One region of the Kitasatospora misakiensis genome, then DNA from elsewhere that is predicted to be linked to it. Evidence: riboswitches for the same ligand, from Rfam matches in the RefSeq annotation. Region 1 holds a riboswitch; each other region holds the start of a gene.
The links. Region 1 has a riboswitch for cyclic di-AMP ahead of ACFP3U_RS26185 (transglycosylase family protein). Riboswitches for the same ligand answer to the same signal wherever they lie in the genome.

Region 1 (7,596 bases):
CCGGTGGCGTGGATCCTCTACGTCTCGCTCGGCCCGGACAAGACCGACTACCTGCACCCCGGCGAGATCCTCGACAAGATGACGCTGTCGAACTACAGCACGGTGCTGTTCGACACCGACTTCTTCAGCTGGTTCGGCAACGCCTTCCTGGTCTCCGGCGTCACCACCGTGTTCGGCGTGCTGATCGCCGCCTCCACCGGCTACGCCGTCTCCCGGATGCGCTTCCCCGGCCACCGGCCGCTGATGTGGTCGCTGCTGGTCACCCAGATGTTCCCGATCGCGGTGCTGATCGTGCCGATGTACACGATCCTCTCCCAGCTCGACCTGCTGGACAGCTACCTCGGCCTGATGCTGGTCTACTCGACCACCACCGTGCCGTACTGCGCCTGGCTGCTGAAGGGCTACTTCGACACCATCCCGGTGGAGATCGACGAGGCCGGCCGGGTCGACGGGCTCACCCCGTTCGGCACCTTCTGGCGGCTGGTCCTGCCGCTCGCCCGCCCGGGCCTGGCGGTGGCCGCGTTCTACTCCTTCCTCACCGCCTGGGCCGAGGTCGCCTTCGCGTCGACCTTCATGCTCAGCTCCGACAAGTACACGCTGGCCGTCGGCCTGCAGACCTTCGTCAGCGAGCACGACGCCCAGTGGAACCTGATGGCCGCGACCGCCGTTCTGATCGCGATCCCCTCCTCGGTCCTCTTCTACCTGGTGCAGCGTCACCTGGTGACCGGGCTGACCGCCGGCGCCTCGAAGTCCTGACCGCTCCTCCTCTAGTCCCAAGGGATACCGTCCATGACCCAGAACCTGGCCGACACCTCCCGGCCCGCCGCCGACGCCACCGCTCACGAGGCCGGGGCCGGCGCGGACAGAGGCTGGTGGCGGGACGCGGTCATCTACCAGGTGTACCCGCGCAGTTTCGCGGACTCCAACGGCGACGGCATGGGCGACCTGCCCGGCATCCGCAGCCGCCTGCCCTACCTGCGCGACCTCGGCGTGGACGCCGTCTGGCTCTCGCCGTTCTACGCCTCCCCGCAGGCCGACGCCGGCTACGACGTCGCCGACTACCGGGCGGTGGACCCGATGTTCGGCACCCTGCTGGACGCCGACGGCCTGATCCGCGACGCGCACGCGCTGGGCCTGCGGATCATCGTGGACCTCGTCCCCAACCACTCCTCCGACCAGCACGAGTGGTTCCAGCGCGCGCTCCGCGAGGGCCCCGCGTCCCCGCTGCGCGACCGCTACCACTTCCGCCCCGGCAAGGGCGAGAACGGCGAACTGCCGCCCAACGACTGGGAGTCCATCTTCGGCGGACCGGCCTGGACCCGCACCGGGAACCCGGACGGCACCCCCGGCGACTGGTACCTGCACCTGTTCGCCCCGGAGCAGCCCGACTTCAACTGGGACAGCCCGGCGGTCGCCGACGAGTTCCGGTCGATCCTGCGCTTCTGGCTGGACATGGGCGTCGACGGCTTCCGCATCGACGTCGCGCACGGCATGGTCAAGGCCCCCGGCCTGCCCGACATCGGCGGCGCCGACCAGCTCAAGCTGCTCGGCAACGACGTCATGCCGTTCTTCGACCAGGACGGCGTCCACGAGATCTACCGCAGCTGGCGGAGGATCCTCGACGAGTACCCGGGGCAGCGGATCGGCGTCGCCGAGGCCTGGACCCCGACCGTCGAGCGCACCGCCAACTACGTCCGCCCCGACGAGCTGCACCAGGCCTTCAACTTCCAGTACCTGGGCACCTCCTGGGACGCCGCCGAGCTGCGCGCGGTGATCGACCTGTCGCTCGGCTCGATGCGCCCGGTCGACGCCCCCACCACCTGGGTGCTCTCCAACCACGACGTCACCCGGCACGCCACCCGGTTCGCCAACCCGCCCGGCCTGGGCACCCAGATCCGCACCCCCGGCGACCGCGCGCTCGGCCTGCGCCGCGCCCGCGCCGCCACCCTGCTGATGCTGGCCCTGCCCGGCTCCGCCTACGTCTACCAGGGCGAGGAGCTCGGCCTGCCGGACGTCACCGACCTGCCCGACGAGGTGCGCCAGGACCCGTCGTTCTTCCGCCAGGCCGGCCAGGACGGCTTCCGCGACGGCTGCCGGGTCCCGATCCCGTGGTCCGGCACCGAGGCCCCGTACGGCTTCGGCCCCGCCGCCGGCGGGCCGTCCTGGCTGCCGCAGCCCGCCGAGTGGGCCGCGCTCAGCGTCGAGGCGCAGACCGGCGACCCGACCTCCACCCTGGAGCTGTACCGCTCCGCGCTGGCCCTGCGCCGGGCCACCGCCGACCTCGGCGCCGGCCGCGAGGTCGAGTGGCTGGACAGCCCGGAGGGCACCCTGGCCTTCCGCCGCGGCTCCTTCGTCTGCACCGTCAACGCCACCGGCGCCCCGGTCCGGATACCGGTGCCCGGCCGGCCGCTGCTGACCTCCGCCGACGCCGACCCCCGGGTGGCCGACGGCCAGGCGGTGCTGGCCGCGGACAGCACCGACTGGTGGGCGGTCTGACGTGGTTGCAATAGGCTCTGGGACCGTGACTACGGCGCGACTCTCAGACATCGCGGCGCAGGCGGGGGTCAGCGAAGCCACCGTCTCCCGCGTGCTCAACGGCAAGGCGAACGTCTCGGCCGCCACCCGGCAGACCGTGCTGGCGGCGCTCGACGTGCTCGGCTACGAGCGGCCGACCCGGCTGCGCCAGCGCAGTGCCGGGCTGATCGGGCTGATCACCCCGGAACTCAGCAACCCGATCTTCCCCGCGCTGGCCCAGGTCATCGAGCAGGTGCTGAGCCGGCACGGCTTCACGCCGGTGCTCTGCACCCAGACCCCGGGCGGCTCCACCGAGGACGAACTGGTGGAGATGCTGGTCGACCGGGGCGTGGCGGGCATCGTGTTCGTCTCCGGCCTGCACGCCGACAGCACCGCCGACCACGACCGCTACGCCCGGCTGGCCGGGCGCGGGGTGCCGTTCGTGCTGATCAACGGCTACAGCGAGAAGATCGACGCGCCGTTCATCTCGCCGGACGACCGGGCCGCGATGTGGATGGCCGTCCAGCACCTGGCCGAACTCGGCCACGAGCGGATCGGCCTGGCCGTCGGGCAGCGGCGGTACGTGCCGGTGCTGCGCAAGATCGAGGGCTTCACCGCGGCCCTGCGGGAGGTGCTCGGGTACACGCCGGAGCAGGCCGAGGAGCTCGTCCACCACACGTTGTTCAGCGTGGAGGGCGGGCACGCGGCGGCCGGGGCGCTGCTCGACAAGGGCTGCACGGCGATCGTCTGCGGCAGCGACATGATGGCGCTCGGCGCGATCCGGGCGGTCCGTCAGCGGGGCCTGTCGGTGCCGCAGGACGTCTCGGTGGTCGGCTTCGACGACTCGCCGCTGATAGCGTTCACCGAGCCGCCGCTGACCACCGTCCGCCAGCCCGTGGAGGCGATGGCCACCGCGGCCGTGGACGCCCTGCTGGAGGAGGTCGGCGGGAACGCCGTCCAGCGCGGGGAGTTCATGTTCCAGCCGGAGCTGGTGATGCGCGGCTCGACCGGCGCCCGCGCGCGCTGAGGACAGACCACGAGGGCCCGGGGAGCGACATGCTCCCCGGGCCCTCGGCGTTCCCGCTCAGCCCTCCTGGGCGATCGGGCCGTCCGGAGCCCGGGCATGCCGCGGCCCCCGGGTAGCGAGCGACTGCTCCCCGGGGGCACGGGCCTGGCGGTGGTGCGGTCCTACCGGCGGTGCGCCGGTCGGACCGGTCAGACCGGTCAGACCCGGCCGGCGAAGTCCGGCGCGAAGTTGGCGACGGTCTGGACCCGCACGCCCACGCTCGGGTTGGCGGCCTCGATGTACTTGCCGTCGCCGGTGTAGAGCGCGACGTGGTAGACGCCGGAGTCCTGGCCGTTGTTGGACCAGAACAGCAGGTCGCCGGCCTTGAGGGCGTCCAGCGAGACGTGGGTGGACGCGGCGGCCTGGTCGGCGGCGACGCGCGGGACGGAGATGCCCGCGGCGCGCAGCGCGGCCTGGGTCAGGCCGGAGCAGTCCCAGCCGCCGTTGCCGGTGCCGCCGTAGACGTAGGCCTGGCCGACCTTCGACTGGGCGAAGGCGACGGCTGCGGCCATGCTGCCGGTGGCGGCGGCCGGGGCCGGGGTCTCGGCCTTCGCGGCGGGCTTGGCGGCCGGCTGGCCCTGGGCCTTGTCCTGGGTCACGGCGGACGCGTCGGTGGCGGTGGCGGTGCCGTTCTGCGCGCCCTTGGCACGGTTGAACCAGTCGAAGCCCTGGCCGGACTGGTCGGTGGCGGAGGCCTGGGTCTTGGTGTGGTCGCCCAGGGTCAGGTGCTGGCCCGGGTAGATGGTGTGCGGGCCCTTGGTCAGGGTGGCGCGGTTGAGCTCGTACAGCCGCTCCCAGCCGCCCTGGACGCCGTTCTTGTCGGCGATGGAGGACAGCCAGTCGCCGGCGACCACGGTGTAGTCCCCGGTGGCCTGCTGGCCGTCCTGCTGGCGCCACTTCTGCCAGTCCTGGCCGCCGGAGCGCTGCTGGGCGGCGTCGGCGGAGGGGGCCTTGGCGGCGGGGGCGGCGGGCTGGGCGGCCGGGGCCGGGGCGGCCGGCTTGGCAGCCGGGGCCGGGGCCGGGGCGGCGGGCTTGGCGGCGGTCGTGGTGTCCACGGCGGCCGGGGTGCCGCCCTTGGTCAGACCGGCCTGGATCGAGCAGACCGGCCAGGCGCCGGGGCCCTGGACGGCGAGCACCTTCTCGGCGATCGCGATCTGCTGGTCCTTGGTGGCGAGGTCGGCGCGCGGGGCGAACGACGTCCCGCCGAACGCGGCCCAGGTGGAGTTGGTGAACTGGAGGCCGCCGTAGAAGCCGTTGCCGGTGTTGATGCTCCAGTTGCCGGTGCTCTCGCACTGGGCGACCTTGTCCCAGGTGGCGACGGAGGCGGCCGAGGCGGTGCCGGCGGTGAGGCAGGGGATGGTGAGGCCGATGCCCGCGACGCCGAGGGCGGCGATCGCGCGACGGGTACGGCCGGACAGACGGGTGCCGTTGGTGTGCAGCATGAAGACGTGGTCCTCTCCCACGCCTGCGAGGTGAGCTGTCGGATTCGGGCCGGAGTTGCCCGGCCGCGCTGTGGACGCGGCTTCACCCCTAGCCCGGGTCCGGTCCGAGGACCGGTCCTGGGCGAACTACCTGTGGTTCCCCCGCTCCTGCCGTGGTGCAAATTGCACTGCCAGCACGCCCGACGGCAGGACTCGGCGTTGCGAACGAGCTGGGTCCGTGTGGCCACGAACGGGAGCACGTTAAGCAGAGGCGAGTTCAAACCGCAAACATGTGTGACGGTCGTCACGGTTTACGAAAACCGTGCTGAGAGGCTGTCCTTCATGATCAGAAATGACCGATTTCCGGTAACGCCCGTCCTGGTCAACACAACTGCCTATGCTTCAGAACGTCGGCAGCGCGCCGACGCCGCCGCAGCCGTCTGGGGGGAGGGCTACGCACCGATGGGCAGTGACGAGGAGCCGGACGCCGCTCGACCGGCCGCCCGGCCGCGCGGAGCGCATCGCCGGGCAAAACACCGCAGAGTGGACATCCCGCCCGAACTACCCCGAACTCCCGTAAGCCGTCGCGGATTACTGCGCTGGCTCGCCGTCGGCACCGCCTTCGCGGCGATCAGCGGCGAGGAGATCCTGCGCCGCTCGCTGACCGGGGAGACCCGGCTGGTCACCCCGGCCGCCGTGGTCGGGACGCCCCCGGCCGGAGCGGCCGGCCCGATGGGCCCGGGCGGCGGCCACGGCGCCGCCCCGCCGGGCGGCACCGGAGCCCCGGGCGCCGGACCCCCCGAGCAGCCCGCCCCCGCGCCCACCGTCGACCAGGGCGGCCGCCGCTGGTCCGACCGGGCCGGCTGGGGCGGCGGCCCACCCGGCCCGCGCAGCGCCGTGCGGATCACCGACAAGGTCCTGCTCGACACCGACGCCGAGGTCGGCTCCCTGCTGGTGGAGCCGGGCGGCAGCCTCACCTTCGCCGCCGACCGCACCCTCACCCTCGCCGCCGCCGGCAACGTCGAGATCCGCGGCACCCTCGCCCTCGCCCCCGACGGGGACCACACCCACACACTGCGCTTCCCCGGCGTCGACGAGAAACGCTTCAAGGGCGACGGCATGACGGTGGTCGACACCGACGTCGGCCTCTGGGTCACCGGCGCCGGCTACCTCCGGCTGGACGGCGCTGCCAAGACCGCCTGGGTCCGCGCCGACCGCGACCTCAAGGCCGGCGACACCGTCGTCAACCTGGCCGCCCCGCCCGCCGGCTGGCTCCCCGGCGACGAACTGGCCGTCACCCCGACCGGCCCGCCCGACCAGGACGGCTTCGCCGCCCGCTACGACCTCGTCACCCTCCGGTCCGTCAGCGGAACCACCGTCACCCTGGAGACCCCGCTCAAGCACCCGCACCCCCGGGTCGCGGCCGGCGGAGGCGTCACCGTCGGCGCCGAACTGCTCAACCTCACCCGCAGCGTCCGGGTCGAGGGCACCGCCAAGGGCCGCGCCCACGTCCACCTCACCAGCTCCCGCCGGGCCGACGTCCGGCACGCCGCGCTGCGCTGGGTCGGCCCGCGCGCCGACACCAAGGAGACCTGGCGGGGCCCGGACGGCACCGCACCGGTCACCGCGCCGGTGCTCGGCCGGTACGGTCTGCACTTCCACCGGCTCGGCGACGCCACCCGGGGCACCGTCGTCGAGGGCGTGGTGGTCCGCGACGCCGGCAGCCACGCCTTCGTGCCGCACGCCAGCCACGGCATCACCTTCCGCAGCTGCGTCAGCCACGAGACCTGGGAGGACGCCTACTGGTGGGACGGCCCGCTGGACACCCGAACCCCCCAGCAGCCCTCCGACGACATCGTCTACGAGTCCTGCGTGGCCTCCCGTACCCTGCTCGAACCCAACCCCCGCGCCTACCGGCTGACCGGCTTCAACCTCGGCGCGGGCACCGGGGGCAAGGCCCTGGACTGCGTCGCGGTCGGCGTGCAGGGCGCCAACGGCGCCTCCGGCTTCGAGTGGCCGGAGAACAGCGAGGGCGTCTGGACCTTCCAGCGCTGCCTCGCCCACAACAACCTGCAGGACGGCATCTTCGTCTGGCTCAACGCCCAGCGGCACCACGTGGTCACCGAGTTCGCCGCCTACCACAACGGCGGCTGGGGCATCGAGCACGGCGCCTACCTCAACGACTTCGACTACACCGCGAGCGTGCTGTACGGCAACGCGGGCGGGGGAGTGGCGCTGCACGCGCTCGGCCGGGACAAGGGCAGCGTCTTCGACGGGCTGCTGATCGACGCGGCCGGGCTCAGCGACTTCGCGGTCTCCACCGCCCGGCACGAACTCGCCGGGGAGTCCGTCACCTTCAGCCGCACCCGGTTCACCGGCTACCGCCGGGCCGGGGTCGCCTTCCGGGCCGGGGCCGACGGCAAGCCGGACGACGTCCTGCTGCTGGACTGCGAGTTCGGCGGCAACGAGCTCTGGCTGGACCCGGAGGCCGGGGCGCCCAAGAACATCCTGCTGCGCCGGACCGGGTCGACCGAGGTGCTCAAGGTCCGCCGGGCGGGCGAGGAGGGCGACGCGCAGCCGAAGTGGAACGCCGCC
Region 2 (7,596 bases), on a different contig from region 1:
CGATCGGCGCGATCATGAACTCCTGGATGTCGACGTTGGAGTCCGCGTGCGAACCGCCGTTGAGGATGTTCATCATCGGGACGGGCAGGACGTGCGCGTTCGGGCCGCCCAGGTAGCGGAACAGCGGCAGGTCGCTGGCCTCGGAGGCGGCGTGCGCGACGGCCAGCGAGACGCCCAGGATGGCGTTGGCGCCGAGCGAGGACTTGTCCGGGGTGGCGTCCAGGTCGAGCATGGCCTGGTCGATCAGGCGCTGCTCGGTGGCGTCGTAGCCGACCAGCTCGGGGCCGATCTGCTCGATGACGGCCAGGACGGCCTTCTCGACACCCTTGCCGAAGTAGCGGTTCTTGTCGCCGTCGCGAAGCTCCAGGGCCTCGAAGGCACCGGTGGAGGCACCCGACGGGACAGCGGCACGGCCGGTGCTGCCGTCGTCGAGGCCGACCTCTACCTCGACCGTGGGGTTGCCTCGCGAATCGAGAATCTCACGGGCTACGACGACATCGATGGACGGCACGAGGCATCTCCTAGCGGAAGCAGGTTCGGCCGAAGGTGGGTGCGGTCGGCCGGACGATTGCGGAGTCGTTACGACCAGAGCCTAACCGCACGCGCTGTCCGGGCCACGTCCACCTCGACTCCGTCTCAGCGTGTGGCCGTGCTACGCACCGGTAGTTCACCTGGTTGCCCGCCCGGGGACGCCCGGATGTGGACGAAGCGGGCGGAATCGATCGGATCCGGACGGGCGCCGTCCGGTGCGGTTCGGTGTGGTCTGCTGCCGTGCGGTCCGCCGGGTGCTCGCGCGCGGCCGGGGCCGGCGCGCGGGCACCGCGGCGGGCCGGACGTCAGCCGAGGGCGAGGACCTGGCCCGGGACGATCAGGTCCGGGTCGCCGCCGACGGTGCCGCGGTTGCCGTCGTACAGGGCCTGCCAACCGCCCTGGACGCCCTGGGTGGTGGCGATCCCGGCGAGGGTGTCACCGGCGCGGACGGTGTAGCCGTGGCCGGCCTGCTGCTGCTGCGGCTGGGCCTGTGTGGCCTGCGGGGCCTGCTGGGCCTGCGACTTGGGGGCGGCGTGCTTCGGCCCGGCGGGCTTCGGGGCCTGCTGCTGCGGCTGTGCCTGCTGCTGCTGGGCGGCCGGCGCGGCGTCCGTCGAGGTGTCGACCGCCGCCGGGGCGCCGCCCTTGCTCAGGCCCGCCTTCTTGGAGCAGACCGGCCAGGCGCCCGGCCCCTGCGAGGCCAGCACCTTCTCGGCGACGGAGATCTGCGCCGCCTTCGAGGCCTGGTTGGCCTGCGGCGCGTAGGCGGTGCCGCCGAACGCCTTCCAGGTGCCGGAGGTGAACTGCAGCCCGCCGTAGAAGCCGTTGCCGGTGTTGATGCTCCAGTTGCCGCCGCTCTCACACTGGGCGACCGCGTCCCAGGTGGAGGCCGGGGCGGCCGAGGCGCCGGTGGCGGTGAGGATCGGCATCGCCAGTCCGACGCCGGCGACCCCGGCGACGGCGATGGCCTTCTCGGTCTGGGTGCGGCGACGGTGACGACCGGTTCCAACGAACAGCATGAAAGGTCCCTCTCCGCACGCCTGCGAGGTGAGCTGTCGGGTTCGGACCGGGAGGTGGCCCGGCCGCGCTGAGGCGGCTTCACCCCTAGCCGTGGGAGACGGCGCAAAGACCTGGTTCCCCCGCCCCTGCCCAGGGTTCTGGTCGGTTTCCGGTGACACGGCGGGCAGGACTCGGCGTTCCGCGCACGGGACTCGCTTCCGCGAGCTCCCCGGAGAGTAGACAGATCTTCAGAGCAATCACAAGCTCATATCGCCGATATCACATGGAAATCACGTCCCATGATGGATTGTCCACCAACCGAAGCGGTATGCCCGGGTTGATGGTGATTCAGACCCCTACGGACCGGCCTTCGGAGACTGCGCGTCAGCGTGTCGGGAGCAGCCGTCGAGTCCCCGTCAGTTGACCGGCGAGGGGTTCGAAAAGGTTGCGTCCGCTGTCCTTTCGGGCGTGAATTCCACCGGAAGTTCACGAAGCCCGCGCATGATCAGACCACCGCGCCAACGCAGTTCCTCCGGGTCCGCGGCGAGCCGGAGGTCCGGCAGCCGGGACAGCAGCGTGGTCAGCGCGGCCCGCCCCTCCAACCGCGCCAGCGGAGCGCCGATGCAGTAGTGGATGCCGTGCCCGAAGCCCAGGTGCGGGTTGTCCGTCCGGGCGAGGTCCAGGGTGTTCTCGTCCGCGAACCGCGCCGGGTCCCGGTCCGCCGCCGCCAGCACCACCAGCACCGGGTCGCCGACCGGGATCTCCACCCCACCGATGGTCAGCGGACTGGTCGCGAACCGCCAGGTGGCCAGCTCCACCGGGCCGTCGTAGCGCAGGAGTTCCTCGATCCCGGTCTCCAGCAGCGCGCTCTCGCCGCGCCCGATCGACTCCTGGAGCAGGGCTCGCTGCCCCGGGTTGCGCAGCAGCGCGTACACGCCGTTGCCGATCAGGTTGACCGTCGTCTCGAAGCCGGCGAAGAGCAGGATGAAGGCCATCGCCGCGGCCTCGTTCTCGGTGAGGTGCTCGCCGTGGTCACTGGCCCGGATCAGCCCCGAGATCAGGTCGTCGCCGAGGTCGGCGCGCTTGCGGTGGATCAGCTCCGCCAGGTAGGCGCGCATCCGCTTCACCGCCCGCCCCACGCCGCCGCGCTGGCCGCCGCCGTGTCGGATCATCATCCCGGCCCAGTCCCGGAAGTCGTCCTGGTCCTCGGCCGGTACGCCGAGCAGGTCGCAGATCGCGTAGATGGGGAGCGGGAAGGCGAACTCGTGGATGAGGTCGGCGGACCCGCGGGCCGCGAAGCCGTCGATCAGCCGGTCGGTCAGTTGCTGCACCCGCGGCTCGAAGGCCGCCACCCGGCGCGGGGTGAACGCCTTCGACACCAGGCGGCGCAGCCGGGTGTGGTCCGGCGGGTCGATGTTCAGCAGGTGCGTCATGAGGTCGGCCTGGCGCTCGCCCGGGATCCCGACCCGGCCGGTGCGGTGGGCCTGCTCGCTGTGGTGCACCGGGTTCTTGGAGAGGCGGCTGTCCGCGAGCGCCTGCCGGGCGTCCGCGTACCGGGTGACCAGCCAGGCCTCCACCCCGCTCGGCAGGGTGGTCCGGTGCACCGGCTCGTGCTCGCGCAGCCACGCGTACGCCGGGTAGGGGTCGGCGGCGAACTCCCAGGTGAACAGGGGCGGACGGGCGGAGGCGGGCTGAGCTGGCATGGGTCGACGGTATCCCGGGCGGGTCCGGGCCACCGCACCGTGGGCGCGGGGGCAGTGCGCGGGCGGTCGCATTTTGGGTGGTGTCGGTCGCGTTCCGGGTGGTGTCGGTCGCGTTTTGGGTGGTGTCGGTCGCGCCTCGTTCACACCGTCCGGTGATCGTGGGGAACGGGAGGCGTGAGCCTGGTCACCTGAGGGGTAATTCCTGTTGCGGAGGGTCAGGTCGTGCCTACGATCCTCCGCAAGATGTCCGTGGGCGCCGGTGCGGAGCCGCCCACAGGGAGGAGCAGGGCCATGCGGGTCACCGGTGCGGTCATCGTCGCGGTACTCGACGGCGGGTCGGGGGCGGACCTCGCTCGCCGGTTCACCGCGGCGGGAGCCGCCGGGATGCTGATCGCCGACCAGCGGAGCGGGGTCGCCGAGGACCTCGCCACCGAACTCGACCGCCCGGGCTGCCGGGTCGTCGGCGTGGGCGGTGACGTCCGCCGCCCCAGCGACGTCGCCGCCCTGGTCGACACCGCCGAGAAGCACCTCGGACCGATCGACCTGTTCTGCGTGGCCGGGCCGGGCGGCGAGCGGATCGTCTCCCTCTCCGAACTCCCCGACCACCTCGACCTGGAGCGGCTCGCCGAACTCGTCGCCCTGGTCGGCGAGGCGATCGGCGAGGTCGTCCCGCCGCAGCGCCGTCCGGTGGAGGAGGTCGCCGCGGCCTGAGGACGGTTCGGCGGGCCCGGGGCCGGGCCCGCCTGCTGGAACTCCTCGGCTGCTGGAGCTCCTCGGCCTGCTCGGGCTCCGCTGTCTACTCGCGCTCCGCGGTCTACTCGGGCTCCTCCGTCGGCTCGGGCTCCTCCGCCGGCTCGGCGGGCTTCAGGCCCTCGGCGGCGCGCACCGCGTCGCGGTACCCCCGCGCCGCCGCCCGCAGCGCGGCGTCCACGTCGATCCCGGCGTCGTGCGCGCGCTGCGCCACCGCGAGCAGCAACCGGCCCGCCGACTCCGCCGTGAGCGCGGCGGGCAGCTCGTACGGCTCGTCCGGCACCCCGGTGAACCCGGCCCGGCGCACCCGCGAGACCAGCTTCGCCGCGTACGCGAGCGAGGGCAGCCCGGCCGGCACGCCGTCCAGCACCGACTCGCGCTCCGACTTCTCGGCCGCCTTGAGCGCCTCCCAGTTGGCCTCCACCTCGGCCGTGCCGCTCGCCTCGGTGTCCCCGAACACGTGCGGGTGCCGGTACATCAGCTTCTCGACGATGTCGCCCGCCACGTCGTCGATCGAGAAGGCCCCGGTGGGGTGCTCCTCGGCGATCCGGGAGTGGAAGAAGACCTGGAGCAGGACGTCGCCCAGCTCCTCCCGGAGCGTGGCGCGGTCCCCCTCCTCGATCGCCTCGACCAGCTCGTAGGCCTCCTCGACCAGGTACTTCACCAGGCTGGCGTGGGTCTGCTCGGCGTCCCACGGGCAGCCGCCCGGCGAGCGGAGGCGGTCCATCACGGAGACCAGGTCCAGCAGGCGCGCGCCGGGCAGGTCGTAGGAGCCCGGCAGCACCTCGATCTCCGGCACCTCGCCGGCGTGCTCGACCGCGAGGCGGGCCAGCGCGTCGGTCAGCCCCGGGTCGCCGTCCGGGCCGCCCAGCCAGACCGTCGGACCGGCGTCAGTGGTGTCGGCGGCGTCGGCGGTGTCGGCGGCGCCGGCGTCGGCGGGGGATCCGGTCAGCAGGCGGGCGAGCGCGGGGGCGGAGCCGGGCGCCACGATCTCCACCTCGACGCCCGCCTGCCGCACGGCGGGCAGCTGCGGGTGGTCGGCGCCGCCGGCGAGCACCCGCCCGGCCGACCGCAGTGCCTCCCAGGCGGGCCAGGACAGCAGGCCGGGGGCCACCCGGTGGGTCGTGATGAGGAGGATCAGCTTCGCGCCCGGAGGATTCGTCGTCACCCCTCGAACCTACCCGCCCGTCCCGCGCCCCCGCCCGGGGGCTTGCCTCCCCGCGTGGGTGGGCGCCGGGACTGTTCCCGAGTACGGGTCCGGGGTTCCGGGTGTGGGCGCTCCACCCGTGGGCGCCTTCGGTACGGCGGGCGGCCTTCGGTGTGGCGGACGGCGTCAGCCGGTGAGCCAGGGGCGGGCGGCCGGGGCGAGGGTGGCGTGCTCCGGGTCCCAGCTGCCGTAGCGGGGGTTGACGCGCAGGTGGAGCGCGTCGGCCGTGGCGGCCAGGATCCGGCGCACGGCGGCGTCGCCCGCGGGGGTGTCGGCGTCCGCTCCGGCCGCGGCGGCGAGCCGGCGGATCCCCAGCTCGCGCCCGAGGCGGTCGTCGATCGCCTCGGCCGGGACGCCCCGCGCCGCCAGGGCCCGGGCCAGCCGCCCGGCACCGCCGTGGCGCCGCTCCTCCTCCACCCGGGCGGTCGCCACCTCGGCAGGGGCGACCGCCGGCCCCCGGTCCGCGACCGCGCGGGCCACCACCGCGTCGAGCACCAGATCCGTGACCGCCCGCCGGACCGGGCCGTCCGCCTCCCACCGGGCGTCCGCCGACACGCCGCCCGGCGTGTGCCGCAGCGCGGCCACCCTGGCCTGCACGGCGTCCACCGGGATCCGCCGGCCGTCCAGCACGGCCGCCGTCCCCGCCGTCAGCGGGTCGCCGGCGCATCCGGCGAGCCCCGGGGCGGCGAGCAGCAGGCCGGTGACGGCGGCGACGACGGTGGTGGTGGCGGTCCGGCGACGGTGCATGGCGGCTCTCCGGAGTGACGGGGTGGCTGGGGCGGTCCGGGGGGTGGCGGAGATTCCCCGAGCGTAGGGCGGGCTGCCCCGGGTGGTGCGGACCGTCGCCCGAACGGGCCATCCCGGCCGAGCCCGCGCGGCACGGCACGGGACCCGCGTCAACCCTGACGATCGTCCAGGTCGACCCCTGGCTTTCGGGTCGGGTCCGGACCCGGCCCCGGCACCTACCGTCCGTGTCATGACGAACACGGTCAGGAACAGAACGGCCCTCGCGGTGGTGCTCCTCGGCGCGGGCGGCGGCGCGGTCGGGTGGCTGGCCCCGGCGCACGGCGGTGCGGCCGGGCCGGGCCGGCCGGTCACCGGCTGGTCGGCCACCGGGTACCGGCGGGTCGCCGAGGCGGTCGCCGACGCCCCGCACCGGCTCGCCGCCCTGCTGGAACCCGCCACCGAGGCCGGCCTGCTGGTGCTCGGGCTGCTGCTGGTGCTCGGCTGGTGGACGGCGCGCGGGCGGCGGGCCGCCGGCGCGGTCGCCGGTGTCGCGCTCACCGGCCTCGGCACGGTGCTCGCGTACGGGGCGAGCGAGGTGTTGAAGGTGGTGCTCGACGAGGAACGGCCGTGCCGGGCCCTGGCCGGGCTGCCGTCCACCGCACTCGCCGACTGCCCGCCACCGGGCGACTGGTCGTTCCCCAGCAACCACGCGACCCTGGCCGTCGCCCTGGCCATCGGTCTGGTGCTGCTGCGGCCCCGGTGGGCGTGGCTGGTCGTCCCGGTCGGCCTCGGGACGGCCGCCCTGCGGGTGGCCGCCGGGGTGCACTACCCGCACGACGTGGCCGCCGGGGCGGTGCTGGGCGGGGCGGTCACGGCGGCGGTGGTCGTCGCGCTGCTGCCGTCCGCGACGGCCGTGGTCGGCGCGCTGGGCCGGGTACGGCTGCTCGGACCGCTGTTGCTGGCGCCCGCTCGCGCCCCCATACCCGGGCCGGGCACGGCCTCGGCCCGACCCCGGGCCGCGGATTCGGCTCCCGGCACGGCGTCAGGGCCTGTCTCGGGCTCAGAGGCTGAGTGGGGTTCAGTCCCGGTCTCGGCCGAGTGGGCCTGCGGCCAGGCCGGCCTCGTGGGCGAGCACGGCGGCGGCCGCCCGGTTGGCCACTCCCAGCCGGGCCAGGACGGAGCTGACATGGGCCTTCACCGTGCCCTCCACCACGCCGATCCGGCGGGCGATCTGACCGTTGGACAGCCCGGCGGCGACCAGCGTCAGCACATCGCGCTCGCGGGCGGTCAGTCCGGCCACCTGCCGCTGGGCGGCGGCCCGGCGGTCGGCCGGACCGCCGGACCGGGTGGCGGCGAGGTGCGCCACCACCCGGGCGGCCACCTTGGGTGACAGATAGGCGGCCCCGTCGGCCACCGCCCGGACCCCGGCGATCAGCTCCTCAGGCTCGCCGGACTTGATCAGGAACCCGTTGGCGCCCCCACCGAGGGCGCGCAGGATGTAGTCGTCCTCACCGAAGGTGGTCAGCATGAGGATTCCCGGAGCCGCTCCGGTCGGGGTGGTGACGGCCGCCCGGCGGATCTCCGCGGCGGCGGTGATGCCGTCCGTGCCCGGCATCCGGATGTCCAGCACGGCGACGTCCGGCCGGTGGCGCCGAACCAGGTCGACCGCCTCGCGGCCGTCCC
Region 3 (7,596 bases), on a different contig from region 1:
GACTGAGCCGCCCGCCCGTCGCCCGCCACCGGACCGCCCTCGCCCTCTCCCGGGAGCCCGCCGTGCACGCGATGCAGTACGAGATCACCTTCCCCGCCGACTACGACATGGGGATCATCCACCGACGGATCGCCACCAAGGGCCATCTGCTCGACCACCACCCCGGCCTCGGGCTCAAGGCCTATCTGGTGCGCGAACGGGGCCTCGACGGCTCGCCCGTCAACCAGTACGCGCCGTTCTACCTGTGGCGCACCGCCGAGGGGATGAACAGCTTCCTCTGGGGCCCCGGATTCCGCGCCCTCAGCGGCGACTTCGGCCGCCCCACCGTCCGGCACTGGATCGGTGCCGGTCTCCACCGAGGCCCGGCCGCCGACGGCCCGACTGCCGATAGCCCGGCCGCGGGCGCTCCCGTGGCCGCCACCCGGCTGACGGCCCGCCTCCCGGAGGGCGTCGACCCGGCCGAGGCCGTCGAACGGGCCCTCGCCGAACTGCCCGACCATCCCGATCTGCACACCGCGGCCGTCGCCGTCGACCCGGCCCGGTGGGAAGTGCTGCGGATCGCCCTCTGGCGCACCGCCGCCCCGGAGGACGTGCCCGGCGCCCGGTACCGCGTGCACCACCTCTCCAGCCCCGAACTCGACCGGCTGCCCGCCGGTCGCCACTGGTGAAAGGACCGTCCCGCCCGATGCGCCCGGCAGCCCACCCCACAACTCCCCTCGCTGAAAAGCCCGTTGACGTCGGCCTCGTTCCGTCCCCGATGGACCGGGCCGCCGGCCACGCCCTGCTCGCCGAACTCGCCGGCGCACGGACCCAGTCGAACACCCTGGGCCCGCTCGACGACCTCGCGCCCGGATTCGCCGACTGGATCGTCACAGCGCTGTTCGGCGGCACCTACCAGCGCCCCGGGCTCGCCCTGCGGGACCGCCAGGTGGCCAACCTCGCGGCGCTCACCGCACTCGGCGGCGTGGAACCGCAACTCGCCGACCACGTCCGCAACAGCCTGCGGATCGGCCTGACCAGGACGGAGATCACGGAGATTCTGGTCCACCTCGCGCCGTATGTCGGCGTTCCCAAGGCGCTGGCCGGACTGCGCGTCGCAGCCGCCACCTTCTCCGAGACCGAGACCGAGGCAGAAACCGAGTCCGACGGCGCTGGCGCGTCCGGCTTCGACACCGAGGGAGCAGCGGTATGAGCGCCGCCGTCCGGACCGTCCTCGGCGATCTCGATCCGGCCTTCCTCGGTGTCTGTGACGCCCACGACCACCTCTTCTTTCGGAGCCCCCGGCTGCCCGGTGAGGAGCTGGACGACCCCGCCGCCGCCGAGATGGTGCTGCGTGACTACGCGGCGGCCGGCGGCCGGGCGTTCGTCCAGTGGACGCCGGCCGGGATGGGGCGCCGGGCCGACGTGATGCCCGAACTCTCCCGAGCGACCGGGGTCCACGTGATCGCGGCCACCGGGCTCCACCAGGCGGTCCACTACGACCCGGCGGAGCTCGAACGTCGCTACGCCGGCCTCGCCGGGTTCTTCACCGCCGAGCTCACCACCCGGCTGCACGGTGCGCCCGAGGGTGTCCGCGCCGGACTGATCAAGGTGGCGGGCGACTACCACGGCCTCGACCCGCACACCCGGCAGGTCATGGCGGCCGCCGCCGAGGCGCACCACGCCACGGGCGCGCCGATCGCCGTGCACCACGAACTCGGCACCGCCGCACCCGACGTCCTCGACCTGCTCTGCGAACGGCACGGCGTCCCGCCGGGGCGGGTGATCCTCGGCCACCTCAACCGGCACCCGGACCTCCGCCTGCACCGCGAACTCGCGGCCCGTGGCGCCTTCGTGGCGCTCGACGGACCCTCCCGCGCCAATCACGCGACCGACCACCACCTCTTCGACACGGTGGCGGCTCTGGTCGAGGCCGGGTGCGCCGACCAGTTGCTCCTCGGCGGCGACACCACCACCCGCACCGCCCGGCACAGCCCCGGCCCCACCCATCTCCTCACCGCCCTCGTACCCCGCCTGGCCCGAGAGTTCGGCCCCGACCTCCCGCAGCGCATCCTGACCGCCAACCCGGCCCGGGCCTTCGCGGCCGAGTGGCGGCAGGGCTGAGCGGGGAGCAGCGGACGGCTGACAATTGACAGCTGACAGAATCTGTTATCTGTTATCTGAAATCTGTCAGCTGATATCTGTCAGCTGTCAATTGTCAGCCCGGGAACGGCGCGGCAGCCCATGCGCCCACCCCGGGCCGGCCGGCCGACCGCCGCGAGCACACCCGAACCGTCCGCCTCTCCTCCTCCAGGCCGATGGTGTTACCGCTGGTCGGCGGGGACGGGAGGCGCTCCGCGACCGCTAGGCTGGGTGGTCGCGCCTCGGCGACGGCTCCGCTGCGGACGGGGGAACCGGGGCGGCCCTCCCGGGTGTCCTTCCCTCGGGGGAGGGGAGTACGAGGCGTGGGAGCAAATACGACATGGGTCTGACGAGCCACAAGGTGCTGGCGCTGACCGTTCTGATCGCCGTCGCGGCGATGGCCGGGACGGTCTGGCTGTGGCCGAGACTGTCGAAGCGGAGCTGGCAGGCGGTCCTCGGCCGGATCGGCGCGCTGCTCGCCACCCAGCTGACCGTGCTCGCCGCGCTCGGCCTGGTGGCCAACAACTACTTCGCGTTCTACAGCAGTTGGGACGACCTGCTGGGCACCGGCGACAGCGGGCCGGTGGTCATCCACAACAAGGCGGACGCCTCCGGCCGGCTGCGCGTCGAGACCATCGGCCACGCCGAGGTGAAGGGCGGCGGGGCACTCGGCCGCGAACCCAGGCAGTCCGGCGAGATCCGCGAGGTCCGGATCGACGGCGCCACCACCCGCCTGTCCACCGAGGGGTACGTCTACCTGCCGCCGCAGTACTTCCAGCCCGAGTACGAGCAGAAGCAGTTCCCGGTGCTGATCGTCAGCACCGGCTTCCCCGGTATCGCCAAGAACCTGGTCACCCGCCTCAACTACCCGGGCGCGGCGCTGAAGCTGCTCCAGGAGGGGCGGATGCAGCCGACCGTGATGGTGCTGGTGCGCCCCTCGCCCGCGCTGCCGCAGGACACCGAGTGCGAGGACATCCCGGGCGGCCCGCAGTCCGAGACGTACTTCACCAAGGACGTGCCCTCGGCCATCCAGGCGACCTACCGGGTCTCCAGCGACCCGCAGTCCTGGGCGTTCATGGGCAATTCGACCGGCGGCTACTGCGCCCTCAAGCTGGCGATGCGTCACCCCGAGGTCTTCCCGACCGCCGTCTCGCTCTCCGGCTACTACCAGGCCGCCGACGACCCGACCACCGGGGACCTCTTCAAGGGCAGCGAACAGCGCCGCAACGAGGCCGACCTGATGTGGCGCCTCCAGAACCTGCCGCAGCCCAAGGTCTCCGTGCTGCTGGCCGGCACCAGGGAGGGCGACGGCAACTACCGCCGCGAGACCGAGGCGTTCGTGGCCGCCACGCGCAGCCCGATGAAGGTGTCCTACAGCATGCTGGAGACCGGCGGCCACAACTTCGAGACCTGGAGCAAGCTGCTCCCGTCCTCCCTGGAGTGGATCTCGCAGCACCTGACCGTCCCGGCCTCCGGCCAGGCGGTCTGACCGCGCAGGCCCCGACCGTACCGACCTACCGGCCGGACCGACCTACCTGCTGTACCGACCTACCGGCCGGACCGGACGCTCAGGCCACCTGCTCCAGCGTGCCGGTGTGCAGCTCGCCGACCCGGCCGCCCTCGCCCTCGTACGTCCAGAACGCGCGGACCGTCATCCGGGCCAGGTCCATGACGTGGCTGACGGTGATCCCGCTCACCTCGGTCCAGCTGACGAAGTACAGCTGCGGGCCGATCTCGGCGACGTGCAGGGTGACGTCCTCCCACTGGCCCGCCGACTCGCCGAGGCCCTCCCAGCGCAGCCGCTTGCCGTCGGCCGAGTAGGCGTTGCGGAAGGCCGCGCCGTTGTCGACCCGGAACAGGAAGGTACGGCCGGCGAAGGCGGGCAGGGACGCGGTCATGGTGGGGCGGTCTCCTCGTCGCTGGACGTGGCGATCGGTGCGGCCCGGACGGTTCCGGACCCGAAGGGATCTCCAACCTATCCGACCACCCCGGCTCCAAGGCGGAGTTTCCCCGCCGGCCCCGCCACTGCGTCCACCCGGCCCAGCCCGGCCCTGTGCACGGCGCGGACGGAGCGCAGGGAGCGCAGCGCGTGACCCGCGTGACCGGTGTGAGCTGTGCGACAACCGTCCCAGGAAGGTTGTCCGTACCCGGACGGTCTGCCTAGCCTGCAAGAGGCTTCCGCCGCAGCGGAGCCCCGCCGTCGGGACGCCGAGTCCCGTCCACCCGCCGGCCGGCAATCGAGCACCACGCGGACGGGAGCGGGGGACCCAGGTCAGTGCCCGGCCGTGCGCTTCGACGTGCGACCGAGGCTAGGGGTGAAGCCGCTTTCCGGGCGGCCGGGCTACCTCAGCGCCCGAACCCGACAGCTCACCTCGTAGGCGTCGCAGAGGACTGCCATGCCTACTTCCTCCCCGCAGCCCGCCCAGCCCGACGGAAGCGCGCGGGCGTTCGGCCGGCGCTCCGTGCCCCGCCACGCCCGTCCCTCCCGCCGGGGCCGCACCGCCGCCCTCGCCGCGACCGGGGCGCTCGCCGTCACCGGCGGCGGACTGCTCGGCATACCGTCCGTGACCGGCGCCCAGGCCGCCTCCCTGCCGACCGTCACCCAGGACAAGCTCGGCCCGGCCACCATGGTCGCGGGCAAGGCGTCGACCGCCTCGCTCACCCTGCACTCCTCCGCCTGCTTCACCGCGAAGACCGTCGGCGTCGGCGTCCGCGACGCGGGCGGGAACAACCTCGACTTCCCCGGGAACGTCTCCAACGCGCGGATCTGCCCGGGCGGCCTGTCGATCACCACCGGCCCGCGCACCCTGGCGGCCGGCAGCTACACCCAGTTCGGCTTCTGGCAGGACGCCGGTGGCACCTGGCACAACCTGCCGTCCCGCCAGCTCGTGGTCTCCGCCGCCACGCCGGCCCCCGCCCCGACGCCGACCCCCACTCCGACGCCCACGCCGACGCCGACCCCCACGCCGACCCCCACGCCGACCCCCACGCCCACCGCCACGCCGAGCCCGACCACGCCGGCCACCGGCAGCCCCGTCCCCGGCAAGAAGCTGACCTGGGACGAGGAGTTCAGCGGCCCGATCGGCTACGGCTCCCGCTGGACCGGCGACCGGAGCAGTTCCTACCACTACGGCAACCACAACCCGGACGACAACAAGCTCGACTGGCTGAACAAGAACAACGTCACGGTCGCCAACGGCGTCGCGACCTTCACCGCCAAGCCGGGCGCCAACACGCTGGAGAACGGCAAGCAGTCCTGGGACACCGGGCTGCTCACCACCGAGTACTCCAACGAGGGCTTCCAGGTGAAGACGGGCGACTACGCCGAGACCAGGGTCAAGCTCCCGGCCGGCACCGGCGCCTGGCCGGCGCTGTGGACGTGGAACGGCACCAGCGGCAGCCACGGCGAGATCGACAGCTTCGAGTACCACACCGACAACCCGAACCTGCTGGAGCTGACCAACCACGTCAACCCCGGCCACCTGTACTACACCGACGCCAAGTCGATCGCCAAGGACGGCTGGGTCACCATCGGCACCTACTACGGCGCCAACTCCGTCGACTGGTACGTCAACGGGGTCAAGGTGTTCTCGGACGGCAAGGGCGTCGGCGCCAACTGGTCCGCGTACCTGATCCTCAACCTGTCCCTGAGCGCGGGGAACTACCACCCCGCGCCCCAGGGCACGGCGCCGATCACCTTCGCCGCGGACTACGTCCGGGTCTACCGGTAAGTCCGCGTCCACCGGTAGATCTGCATCCACCGGTAGGTGCGCGTCCACCGGTGATCACCGCGGGCGACGGTGGCCGATCGTCGGCCACCGCCAACCGCGGTGATCACCGGCCGCCGGCAGGTCAGACGGCCGGACGCGGACCGGTGGTCTCGACGACCTGGATCTCGAACGGCTGCTTGTTGTTCTCCTCGTTCCGGTCGTCGTCGCCGCGGACCGCCACCCAGCCCCCGGTCAGCGTGCCGGGCGCGGGGACGGTGGTCGCGAGGCGGACCGGGATGATCGCGGTCGCGCTGCGGAACTTCGGCAGGCCGGCCGGGAAGGTGCAGCGCACCCGGTGGCCGTTCTGGAACTCGTAGCAGTTCTCCGGGAAGTACGGGACCTCCGGGGTGACGCCCTCGGGCAGGGTGACCACGACGGTGAACGGCGACGCGGTCCGGTCCGGGCCGAGATTGCCGATGAAGGCGTGCACCGTGGTGGTGCCGCCGGGCGCGGCGGCGTCCGGGTCGAGCCGGACGACGTAGAGGTCGGAGTCCGAGGCCGTGACCGCCGCGGGATCGGCGGCCGCTCCCGGATCCCCGGCCCCGGGATCGGTCACCGGTGAAGTCACCGGTCCGGTCACCGGCGCGGGCGTCTTCTCGTCCGGCGGACAGACCGCCCCGGTCGCCTGTCCGGCGGCCAGGACCGCCACCGTGCACCCCATCACCAACGATCTGCCGAGAAGACCTCGAACTGATCCGCTGCGGGTCATCGCCGCTCACCCTGCTCTCCGACTCCGGCGCCCCGCGCCGTCGCGGGCCGCGTCCGCACCAGCGTCGCCGACCGGCCCGCCGGGGCCGGGGCAACCCGCCCTCGGGTGGCTCGAACGGGCGAACCCCGGGGGCGGTTTCCCGCACAGGACGTCGACCGCGTCGACTTTCTGTGCGCGACTTTCTGTGCGCGAAACGCCTCCCGACGCCCGACGATGTCTCACCCCGCCCGGACCGCCGCTCCTCATGAGCGGTGTTGACCGCCGGGCCGATCGCCGAGTTGACCGCCGGTCAGGGCGCCAGGACCTGCCCCAGTCGGGCCGCGATCCCGTGCATCACCGGGACCAGGGACGCCGTGCCGGCCTGCTCCTCCAGGGCCCTGATCCGGGCCTCCGGGCCGGAGACGGAGAGCGCCGTCGGGGTCGGCGCCCCGGGGACGGCGAGGGCGATGCACCGCACCCCGATCTCCTGCTCCTGGTCGTCGACCACGTAGCCGCGCTCGCGTGCCTCGGCCAGCTGGGCCAGCAGTTCCTGCGGGTCGGTCACCGTGTGCGGGGTGTGCGCGGGCAGCGGGTTGGGGCCGAGGACGGCGCGGGCCTCCTCCTCGGGCAGCTGCGCCAGCAGCGCCTTGCCGACACCGGTGCAGTGCGGTTGCACCCGGCGGCCGACCTCGGTGAACATCCGCATCGAGCGCCGCGACTGCACCTGCCCGACGTACACCACCTCGCCGCCCTCCAGCACCGCCAGGTTGGCGGTCTCGCCGGTGGCCTCCATGAGTTCCGCCAGGTAGGGGCGGGCCCAGCTGCCGAGCAGTCGCCCGGCGGTCTCGCCGAGCCGGATCAGCCGCGGCCCGAGGGTGTAGCGGCGCGCGGTGTCCTGGCGGACATAGCCCTGCTGCACGAGGGTACGAACCAGACGATGGATGGTCGGCATGGGCAGTCCGGAGGAGGTGGAGAGCTCGCTGAGCGTCGCCACGCCGCCGGAGTCGGCGAGTGCCT
Region 4 (7,596 bases), on a different contig from region 1:
GGCCGGGGAGGAGTCCGGCGGCGGTGACGAGCCGGCGGCAGCCCTCGGCGGCGCGGGCGGACCGGGCGGACCGGGCGGACCGAGCGAGCCGGACGCGGGGGAGTCGACCGGCGGCGACGGCGGGGAGGGCGACCGTACGGCGCCCGAGACGCTGGACCGGCCGCTGCCCGAGGGCGTGCGCCGGCGCGTGGTCGGCCTGGCCTCGGACGCGCTCGGCGGCCTCCCGCTCGGCGAGCTGCCCCAGTCGCTGCGCCAGTACGCCAAGTTCACCCCCGCCCGCCGGGCCAAGTACGCGGCGACCGCGCTGGCCGCGGCGCTGGAGGCGGAGCCGGCCTTCCGGGTGCGGATAGCGGAGCGGCTGCGGCTGGGCCAGCCGGACCTTGTCAGGGCCCTGGAGTCGGGCACCGTGCCGGGCGCCGCCGACCCGATGGACGTGGCCGCGGCCGCCTATCTGGTGCGGTCCGCCGGCTGGAGCCGGCTGGTGGCCGAGGCCGGCGAGGAGGCCGAGCGGGCCGGCACCGAGGGCGCGGTGGCGGAGGCGACCCGGCTGGTCGAGAAGCTCCAGGCCGAACTGGCCGAGCTGCGCACCACGGCCCGGTCCGACCTGGAGCGGCAGCGGGCCGAGTCGGAGGACGTCCGCAAGGAGGCCGAGTCGCTGCGCCGGCGGCTGCGTTCGCTGGAGAGCGACACCCGCCGGGCGCAGGCGGAGACCCGGAAGGTCACCGCCGAGCTGGAGGCGGTCAGGGCGCAGGCGGCGGCGGAGCGCAGCGCCGCGGAGGGCGAGGCGCGGCGGCTGCGGCACCGGGTCACGGAGCTGGAGACCTCCGTCGAGCAGGGCCGCCGGTCGGCCCGCGAGGGGCGCAGCGTCGAGGACATGCGGCTGCGGCTGCTGCTGGACACCGTGCTGCAGTCGGCGCAGGGCCTCCAGCGGGAGCTGGCGCTGCCGGTCTCCCAGATCCGCCCGGCGGACCTGGTGGAGGCGGTGGTGCCGGGCGCGGCCTCGCCGCACGACGTGGCGCGGCGCGGACTGGCCGAGGACGACCCGGCGCTGCTGGACCAGCTGCTGGCGATCCCGCAGGTCCATCTGGTGGTGGACGGCTACAACGTGACCAAGACGGGCTATCCGACGCTGCCGCTGGAGCAGCAGCGGATCCGCCTGCTGGGCGGGCTGGCGATGCTGGCGCAGCGCACCCAGGCGGAGGTCACCTGTGTGTTCGACGGCCAGGACCTGGACGTGCCGGTGATCATGGCGCCCCCGCGCGGGGTGCGGGTGCGGTTCAGCCGGACCGGGGAGACGGCGGACGAGCTGATCCGCCGGCTGGTCCGGGCGGAGCCGCAGGGCCGCCCGGTGGTGGTGGTCTCCACGGACCGGGAGGTGGCGGAGGGCGTGCGGAAGGCCGGCGCGCGCCCCGTCGCGTCGGTGCTCCTGCTGAACCGGCTGGCCCGGCCGTAGCCGGTCGAGGTGTGACCGGAATGACGGCTGGTCAGCGCCGGGATCGCGGTCTTGTGCGGGTTTCGTGAAGCCGGGGTGCGGAGGCCAGGTTCGCGCAATCGTGGGAGTGGCGCGAAACGTGGATCTTCACTAGGGTCTGGCGTCAAACCTATTTTCCGGATTCTCGCCCAATCGGGTGAGGCCATTGGAAGAAGGAGCGGGTCTCTTGGCCTCCCACCGCCGTCCCAAGCAGCCCAGCCGCGCGCGGGTCTCCGTGCTCACCGCTGCCGCTGCGACCGCGGTCGCTCTCTCCGCCCAGGTCGCCGCCCACGCAGCGCCGAGCCCGTCGCCGAAGAAGGACGACGTCAAGGCGCAGATCGACCAGCTGAACGAAGAGGCCGAGCAGGCCACCGAGAAGTACAACGGCGCCAAGGAGCGGGCCGACCAGCTGCGCAAGCAGGCGGACCAGCTCCAGGACCAGGTCGCCCGCGGCCAGGAGCAGATGACCCAGCTTCAGTCGGGGCTGGCCGAGGTGGCGGGCGAGCAGTACCGCACCGGCGGCATCGACCCGTCCGTCCAGCTGATGCTCTCCTCCGACCCGTCCGGATACCTGGACAAGGCCTCCAGTGTGCAGCAGGCCAGCTCCAGCCAGGCCGAGGCGCTCAAGGGCCTGCAGGACCAGCAGCGCCGACTCGACCAGCAGAAGTCCGAGGCGGCCGCCGTCCTGGCCTCGCTGGACAGCACCACCAAGGACCTGAACCAGTCCAAGGCCGAGGTCAACAAGAAGCTCAAGGAAGCCCAGGACCTGCTGAACTCGCTGAGCGCCGCCGACCGCGCGGCCGTGAAGGCGGCGCAGCAGCAGGCCGACCGCGCCTCGCGCGGCAGCGAGCGCACCGACCTGGGCAGCCTGCCGCAGGCCAGCGGCATGGCGGGCGCGGCCGTCGCCAACGCGATGAGCAAGCAGGGCTCGCCGTACGTCTGGGGCGCCACCGGTCCGACCACCTTCGACTGCTCCGGTCTGATGGTCTGGTCGTACGGGAAGGCCGGCGTCTCGCTGCCGCGCACCTCGCAGGCGCAGGGCAACTACGGCACCCGGGTGCCCTCGCTGGCCGAGGCCCAGCCGGGCGACCTGATCATCTACCGCGCCGACCGCAGCCACGTCGGGATGTACATCGGCAACGGCATGGTGGTGCACGCGCCGCACACCGGTGACGTGGTGAAGGTGATGAAGGCCGACGCCATGCCGATCAACACGATCCGCCGGGTCTGACGGGTCTGCCCCGGTTTCGACGGGTCCGGCGGGCTCTGACGGGTCTGACGGACCGCCACGACACGCGCGGGGACCGTTCTCCGAGCCTTGTGATCAGTGCCACCTCCGACGGGGGTGGCACTGGTGTTTCGATCGGCCGTTAGCCCGTCCGGGCGAAAATGATCAGCTCGATGTGGGCCCGTGATCACACTCGGTCATTTTCACAAGGGAACTTGGGTATTCTTCCGGCTTTTTTCTGACAAGGATTTGAACGGATCACGGTTCTATTACTAGGGTCGTGCCTCGAACCACGCACAGTCGATCACCCAGCCCGGGTGGCGGCGGGGTTCGCCGCCGAGTTCGCGAAGCAGCGGGGCGGGGCCGCAGGGGCCCGTCCGGACGAAGACCCAGCAGTCGGGGGTCCGCTGTGGAGCGGAGCCGGGGAACCACGTTCCTCCGGGGTGAATCGGCGCCAGGCCGCCCGCTCGCGCGGACGGTGAGGCGTCGTAGGGCACGCTTCCGCCCGAACCCGTCAGCTCACCCGGTAGGCGGATGAGGAAGAAGGAGTCCGCCTTCGTGGCGTCCCATCGTCGTCCCAAGCCCGCCGGCCGTGCCCGTGTCTCGATCCTGACCGGGTTGGCCGCCGCTGCCGTCGCCCTCTCCGCGCAGTCCGGCGCCCACGCCGACCCGGCCCCGACCAAGGACCAGGTCAAGGAGCAGGTCGACCAGCTCAACGAGCAGGCCGAGGTCGCGACCGAGAAGTACAACGGCGCCCAGGCCAAGCAGCAGGAACTGCAGAAGCAGGTCTCCGACCTGCAGGACAAGGTGGCCCGTCAGCAGGCCGTGGTGACCGAGGCGCAGGGCGGCCTCGCCGAGATCGCCGGCGAGCAGTACCGCACGGGCGGCATCTCGCAGACCGTCCAGCTGATGCTCTCCGCCAGCCCGGACAACTTCCTGAACCAGGCCGACGCGCTGAACCAGGCCGGTTCCACCCAGTCCGGCGCGCTGAAGGAGCTCCAGGAGCAGCAGCGCAGGCTGGACCAGGACCGCACCGAGACCCAGGCCAAGCTCGGCGAGCTGGAGTCCACCACCCAGCAGCTGAAGACCTCCAAGGAGGACGTCCAGGGCAAGCTGGCGCAGGCCCAGCAGCTGCTCAACACGCTCACCGAGCAGGAGCGCCAGGCCCTCCGCGCCGCCGAGGAGAAGGCCGCCGCCGAGGCCAAGGCGAAGGCGGACGCCGCGCAGGCCGAGGCCGCCAAGGCCGCCAAGGCGAAGGCGGACGCCGAGCGCGCCACCCGCGACACCAGCCGCAGCGACCTGAGCGCGCCGGCCGCCGCCGCTGCCCCGGCCGCCAAGCCGGCCGCGCCGGCCGCGCCCGCCGCCAACGGCTCGCGCGCCGCCGCCGCGATCGCCGCCGCCGCGAGCAAGCTCGGCGCCCCGTACGTGTACGGCGCCACCGGCCCGAACTCCTTCGACTGCTCGGGCCTCACCGGCTGGGCGTACGCCCAGGCGGGTGTGTCGCTGCCGCGCACCTCGCAGGACCAGGCCAACGCCGGTACCCGGATCGGCTCGGACATCTCCCAGGCCCAGCCCGGCGACCTGGTGATCTTCTACGCCGACCGCCACCACGTGGGCATCTACGTCGGCGGCGGCCAGGTCATCCACGCCCCGAAGCCGGGTGCGTCGGTCCGCTACGAGTCGGCGTCGAACATGCCGGTCAACTCCATCGTGCGCCTCTGACCCTCCGGTCGGCAGGCTCCCGGCAGGCCCGGTCTCCCCCGTGGGGGAGACCGGGCCCGCGGCTTTCCCCCGGTCATCGGGACGGCCGGCGGGCGAACCGATCTGATGTCCGATCAGTGCCTGAATATTCGGATTCGGAGGGGTTTGGAAACGGTTGCCCTGACTCGCTAACGTCTGCCACCGGACGCCCGCTTCGACAGCCGCCCGTACCGGAGCGGCGGCGGGCCCCGGCCCAGGATCGGAGCTGACGTCGCATGGCCGTGCACCGCCGTTCCCCGTTGTCAGGTGCGCATGCGCTCGCCCGGGCGCTGGTGCTCACCGCGGCGGCCACCACCGCGCTGGGCGTGGCCACCGCCGGCACCGCCCGGGCCGTTCCCGGCGCCCCCGACGCCCCGACGAACCGCAAGGACGTCAAGGCGCAGGTGGAGCAGCTCTACGACGAGGCCGAGCAGGCCTCCGAGCGCTTCAACGCCGCCCAGGAGGCCCAGCAGCGGCTCCAGCACGAGACCGGCACGCTGCAGCAGCAGATCGCGCTCTCCCAGGACGAGCTCAACCAGCTGCGCGGTGACCTGGCCACCGTGGCCGGCGCGGAGTACCGCGGCGGCGGGATGGCGCAGACCGTCCAGCTGATGCTCTCCACCGACCCGGCGGCCTACCTGTCCCGGGCCCGCACCCTCGACCAGGCCGCCGAGCGGCAGAACGAGACCCTGCACGACGTGCTGGGCCGTCAGCGGGTGCTCGACCAGCGCCGCGCCGAGGCCTCGGCCAAGCTCGCCGAGCTGGAGCAGACCCGCAAGGTGTTGGCCGACGGCAAGCAGCAGATCCAGCAGCGGCTCGCCAAGGCCCAGAAACTGCTCAACAGCCTCGGCGCCACCGAACGCGCCCGGCTCGCCGCCCAGGACGCCCGCGAGGCCGAGCAGCGCGCCACCCGCGGCACCGACCGGCTCGACCTCGGCACCACCCCGCCCGCCTCCGAGCGCGGCGGCGCGGCGCTGGCCGCCGCGGTGAGGATGATCGGCTCGCCCTACGTCTACGGCTCCACCGGGCCCAAGGCGTTCGACTGTTCCGGTCTGATGTACTACAGCTGGCGGCAGGCCGGAGTGACCCTGCCGCGCACCTCGCAGGCCCAGGCGTACGCCGGCCGGCGGGTCAGCATCTCCGAGGCACGACCGGGAGACCTGGTGATCTTCTACCGGGACATGCACCACGTCGGGATGTACGCCGGCGGCGGGGTGATCGTGCACGCCCCCTACCCGGGGGCCCGGGTGCGCTACGAGAGCGTCAACGCGATGCCGGTCTCGGGGGTGATCCGGCTCTGAGCCGCCCGGACCTCGCCGGCGGCCAAGGCCCGTCCCGGCGCACCGCCCTGCTGCTCGCGGCCGGCGGCCTCGCCCAGCTGTCGCTCCCCGGGGCCGGCCCGGCGCGGCCCGCCGCCGCGGCCTCGGACGACCACGCCGACGTCCTGGCGCTGCTCGCCGAGCGGGCCCGGGCGCTGACCGCCGGGCCGCCGCCGCTGCCGCTGCGCGCGGGCTACCGGAACCTGCTGCTCGGCCCGGTGGACGCGGCCGGCCGGTGCACCGCCACCGCCGAACTGACCGTCACGGTGACCGGGTACGACGAGCAGCCGGTGGTGCATCCGCGCCGGTTGACGCTGGTCCGCTCCGCCGTCGGCCGGCGGGTCGAGCACGAGGAGGGTGCGGGCGGGCCGCCGCCGCTCTGGGACCTCGGCGCCGTCCGGGCCGCGTCCGGCGCGCGCTGCCTGGTGCTCGGGGTGGACGGCGCGGACGCCGGGGGCCCGGTGGCGCTCGACGGGGCGGCCGCCGTCGGCGACCGGGCGGTGTCCGCCGTCGAGGCGCTCTGGGGCACCGCCTGGGCGGGCCGGCTGCTGCTCGAACTGCCCGCCACCGGGGAGCAGTTCGCCCGGCTGCTGGCGGAGGACCGGCCCGGCTGGTCGGAGCTGGCCGCGGTCACCGTCGCCGCCCCCGGTGCGCCGCTGCACACCCCGGCGGACCGGGTGCTGGTCAACCCGGAGGTGTACGCGCGGCTGAGCGACTTCGGCCGGCAGGTGGTGATCACCCACGAGACGATGCACGTGGCGACCCGGGCCGACACCCGGGCCTGGACGCCGCTCTGGCTCTCCGAGGGGGTCGCCGACTGGACCGGCTACCGCGACTCGGGCCGGTCGGCCCGGCAGATCGCCCCCGAGCTGGCCCGGGACGTCGCCGCCGGACGGCTGCCCGTCGCGCTGCCCGCGGACGCCGCCCTGACGGCCGGCGGGGAGGGCCTCGCGCAGGCCTACGAGCAGTCCTGGCTGGCCTGCGACCTGATCGCCCGCCGGTGGGGCCCGCAGCGGCTGACGGCCCTCTACCGGGCCGTCGGCGCGGCGGCCCCCGGGGCGGACCGGGAGGCCTGGCTGGACGGGCTGTTCCGGGACCGGCTCGGCCTCGGCCTGGCCGAGTTCACCCGCCTCTGGCTCGCCGAGGTCCAGAGCCTGAGTCGCTAACGTCGCTCGCTCGGGGCGGCCGTCGGCCGGTCGATGCCGTCCAGCAGGTCCTGCTCGTACGCGATGCCCGGGCGCACCGAGAACGCGGCGGCCGGCACCGGCTCGGGGCGGGTCATCACCACGGTGGCCGCGAGGCGCTCGGCGCGCCTGGTCGAACGCCAGAGCCGGACGCAGGACAGCACGGTGGCGACCAGCAGCAGCAGGTTGCGGACGGTCAGCACGGCGATCGCGCCGGGCTTGCTCGCGACCACGTCGCCGAAGACCAGCGGGAACTCCACCAGGGTCAGCGGGGTCGCGGCCAGGATCACCAGCGCCACCGGCCGCTGGCTGGTGCCGCGCACGGTCAGGCAGACCGCCGCCACGCCGACCAGCCAGACCAGGTACTGCGGGCTGATCACCCGGCTGGTCACGGTGAAGATCAGCAGCGCGGCGAGCGCCGCGTCGTACATGGTGGCCGCGTTGCGCCGCCGGGCGGTGAACCGCCAGAGCAGCAGCCAGCCGAAGCCGAGCACCGTGCCGGCCAGCATCACCTTGCTGACCAGCGGCACCCACGGCCCGAGCATCTCGACCGAGCCGTAGTTCATCATCACCTTGCCGTCCCAGCCCCCGGCGATCCGGGCGAAGTGGATCGGCAGCGCGCCGACCGACTCCACCTCGATGCCGCGGTCCTTC

Region 2: it holds a riboswitch for cyclic di-AMP, as region 1 does, so the genes downstream of both, ACFP3U_RS20220 (LysM peptidoglycan-binding domain-containing protein) here and ACFP3U_RS26185 (transglycosylase family protein) in region 1, are expected to answer to the same signal.
Region 3: it holds a riboswitch for cyclic di-AMP, as region 1 does, so the genes downstream of both, ACFP3U_RS10095 (glycoside hydrolase family 16 protein) here and ACFP3U_RS26185 (transglycosylase family protein) in region 1, are expected to answer to the same signal.
Region 4: it holds a riboswitch for cyclic di-AMP, as region 1 does, so the genes downstream of both, ACFP3U_RS03770 (C40 family peptidase) here and ACFP3U_RS26185 (transglycosylase family protein) in region 1, are expected to answer to the same signal.

Annotation. Positions count from the first base shown of each region.
Region 1 is NZ_JBHSOF010000040.1:15,253-22,848, reverse strand. Features, by position in the region: gene ACFP3U_RS26200 (sugar ABC transporter permease) at 1-756, shown strand, start outside; gene ACFP3U_RS26195 (glycoside hydrolase family 13 protein) at 790-2,496, shown strand; gene ACFP3U_RS26190 (LacI family DNA-binding transcriptional regulator) at 2,522-3,541, shown strand; gene ACFP3U_RS26185 (transglycosylase family protein) at 3,739-5,043, opposite strand; cyclic di-AMP (ydaO/yuaA leader) riboswitch at 5,030-5,190, opposite strand; gene ACFP3U_RS26180 (hypothetical protein) at 5,545-7,596, shown strand, end outside.
Region 2 is NZ_JBHSOF010000026.1:15,985-23,580, reverse strand. Features, by position in the region: gene eno (phosphopyruvate hydratase) at 1-511, opposite strand, end outside; gene ACFP3U_RS20220 (LysM peptidoglycan-binding domain-containing protein) at 837-1,547, opposite strand; cyclic di-AMP (ydaO/yuaA leader) riboswitch at 1,550-1,701, opposite strand; gene ACFP3U_RS20215 (cytochrome P450 family protein) at 1,944-3,230, opposite strand; gene ACFP3U_RS20210 (SDR family NAD(P)-dependent oxidoreductase) at 3,522-3,941, shown strand; gene ACFP3U_RS20205 (nucleoside triphosphate pyrophosphohydrolase) at 4,045-5,148, opposite strand; gene ACFP3U_RS20200 (hypothetical protein) at 5,314-5,934, opposite strand; partial or broken gene ACFP3U_RS20195 (phosphatase PAP2 family protein) at 6,164-6,790, shown strand; gene ACFP3U_RS20190 (response regulator) at 6,992-7,596, opposite strand, start outside.
Region 3 is NZ_JBHSOF010000009.1:74,454-82,049, reverse strand. Features, by position in the region: gene ACFP3U_RS10125 (TetR/AcrR family transcriptional regulator) at 1-6, shown strand, start outside; gene ACFP3U_RS10120 (DUF4865 family protein) at 63-668, shown strand; gene ACFP3U_RS10115 (carboxymuconolactone decarboxylase family protein) at 686-1,192, shown strand; gene ACFP3U_RS10110 (phosphotriesterase family protein) at 1,189-2,103, shown strand; gene ACFP3U_RS10105 (alpha/beta hydrolase) at 2,462-3,610, shown strand; gene ACFP3U_RS10100 (MoaF-related domain-containing protein) at 3,690-4,019, opposite strand; cyclic di-AMP (ydaO/yuaA leader) riboswitch at 4,354-4,517, shown strand; gene ACFP3U_RS10095 (glycoside hydrolase family 16 protein) at 4,518-5,852, shown strand; gene ACFP3U_RS10090 (hypothetical protein) at 5,974-6,447, opposite strand; gene ACFP3U_RS10085 (IclR family transcriptional regulator) at 6,890-7,596, opposite strand, start outside.
Region 4 is NZ_JBHSOF010000002.1:416,141-423,736, reverse strand. Features, by position in the region: gene ACFP3U_RS03780 (NYN domain-containing protein) at 152-1,453, shown strand; gene ACFP3U_RS03775 (C40 family peptidase) at 1,659-2,702, shown strand; cyclic di-AMP (ydaO/yuaA leader) riboswitch at 3,095-3,247, shown strand; gene ACFP3U_RS03770 (C40 family peptidase) at 3,258-4,421, shown strand; gene ACFP3U_RS03765 (C40 family peptidase) at 4,700-5,740, shown strand; gene ACFP3U_RS03760 (hypothetical protein) at 5,977-6,924, shown strand; gene ACFP3U_RS03755 (glycosyltransferase 87 family protein) at 6,921-7,596, opposite strand, start outside.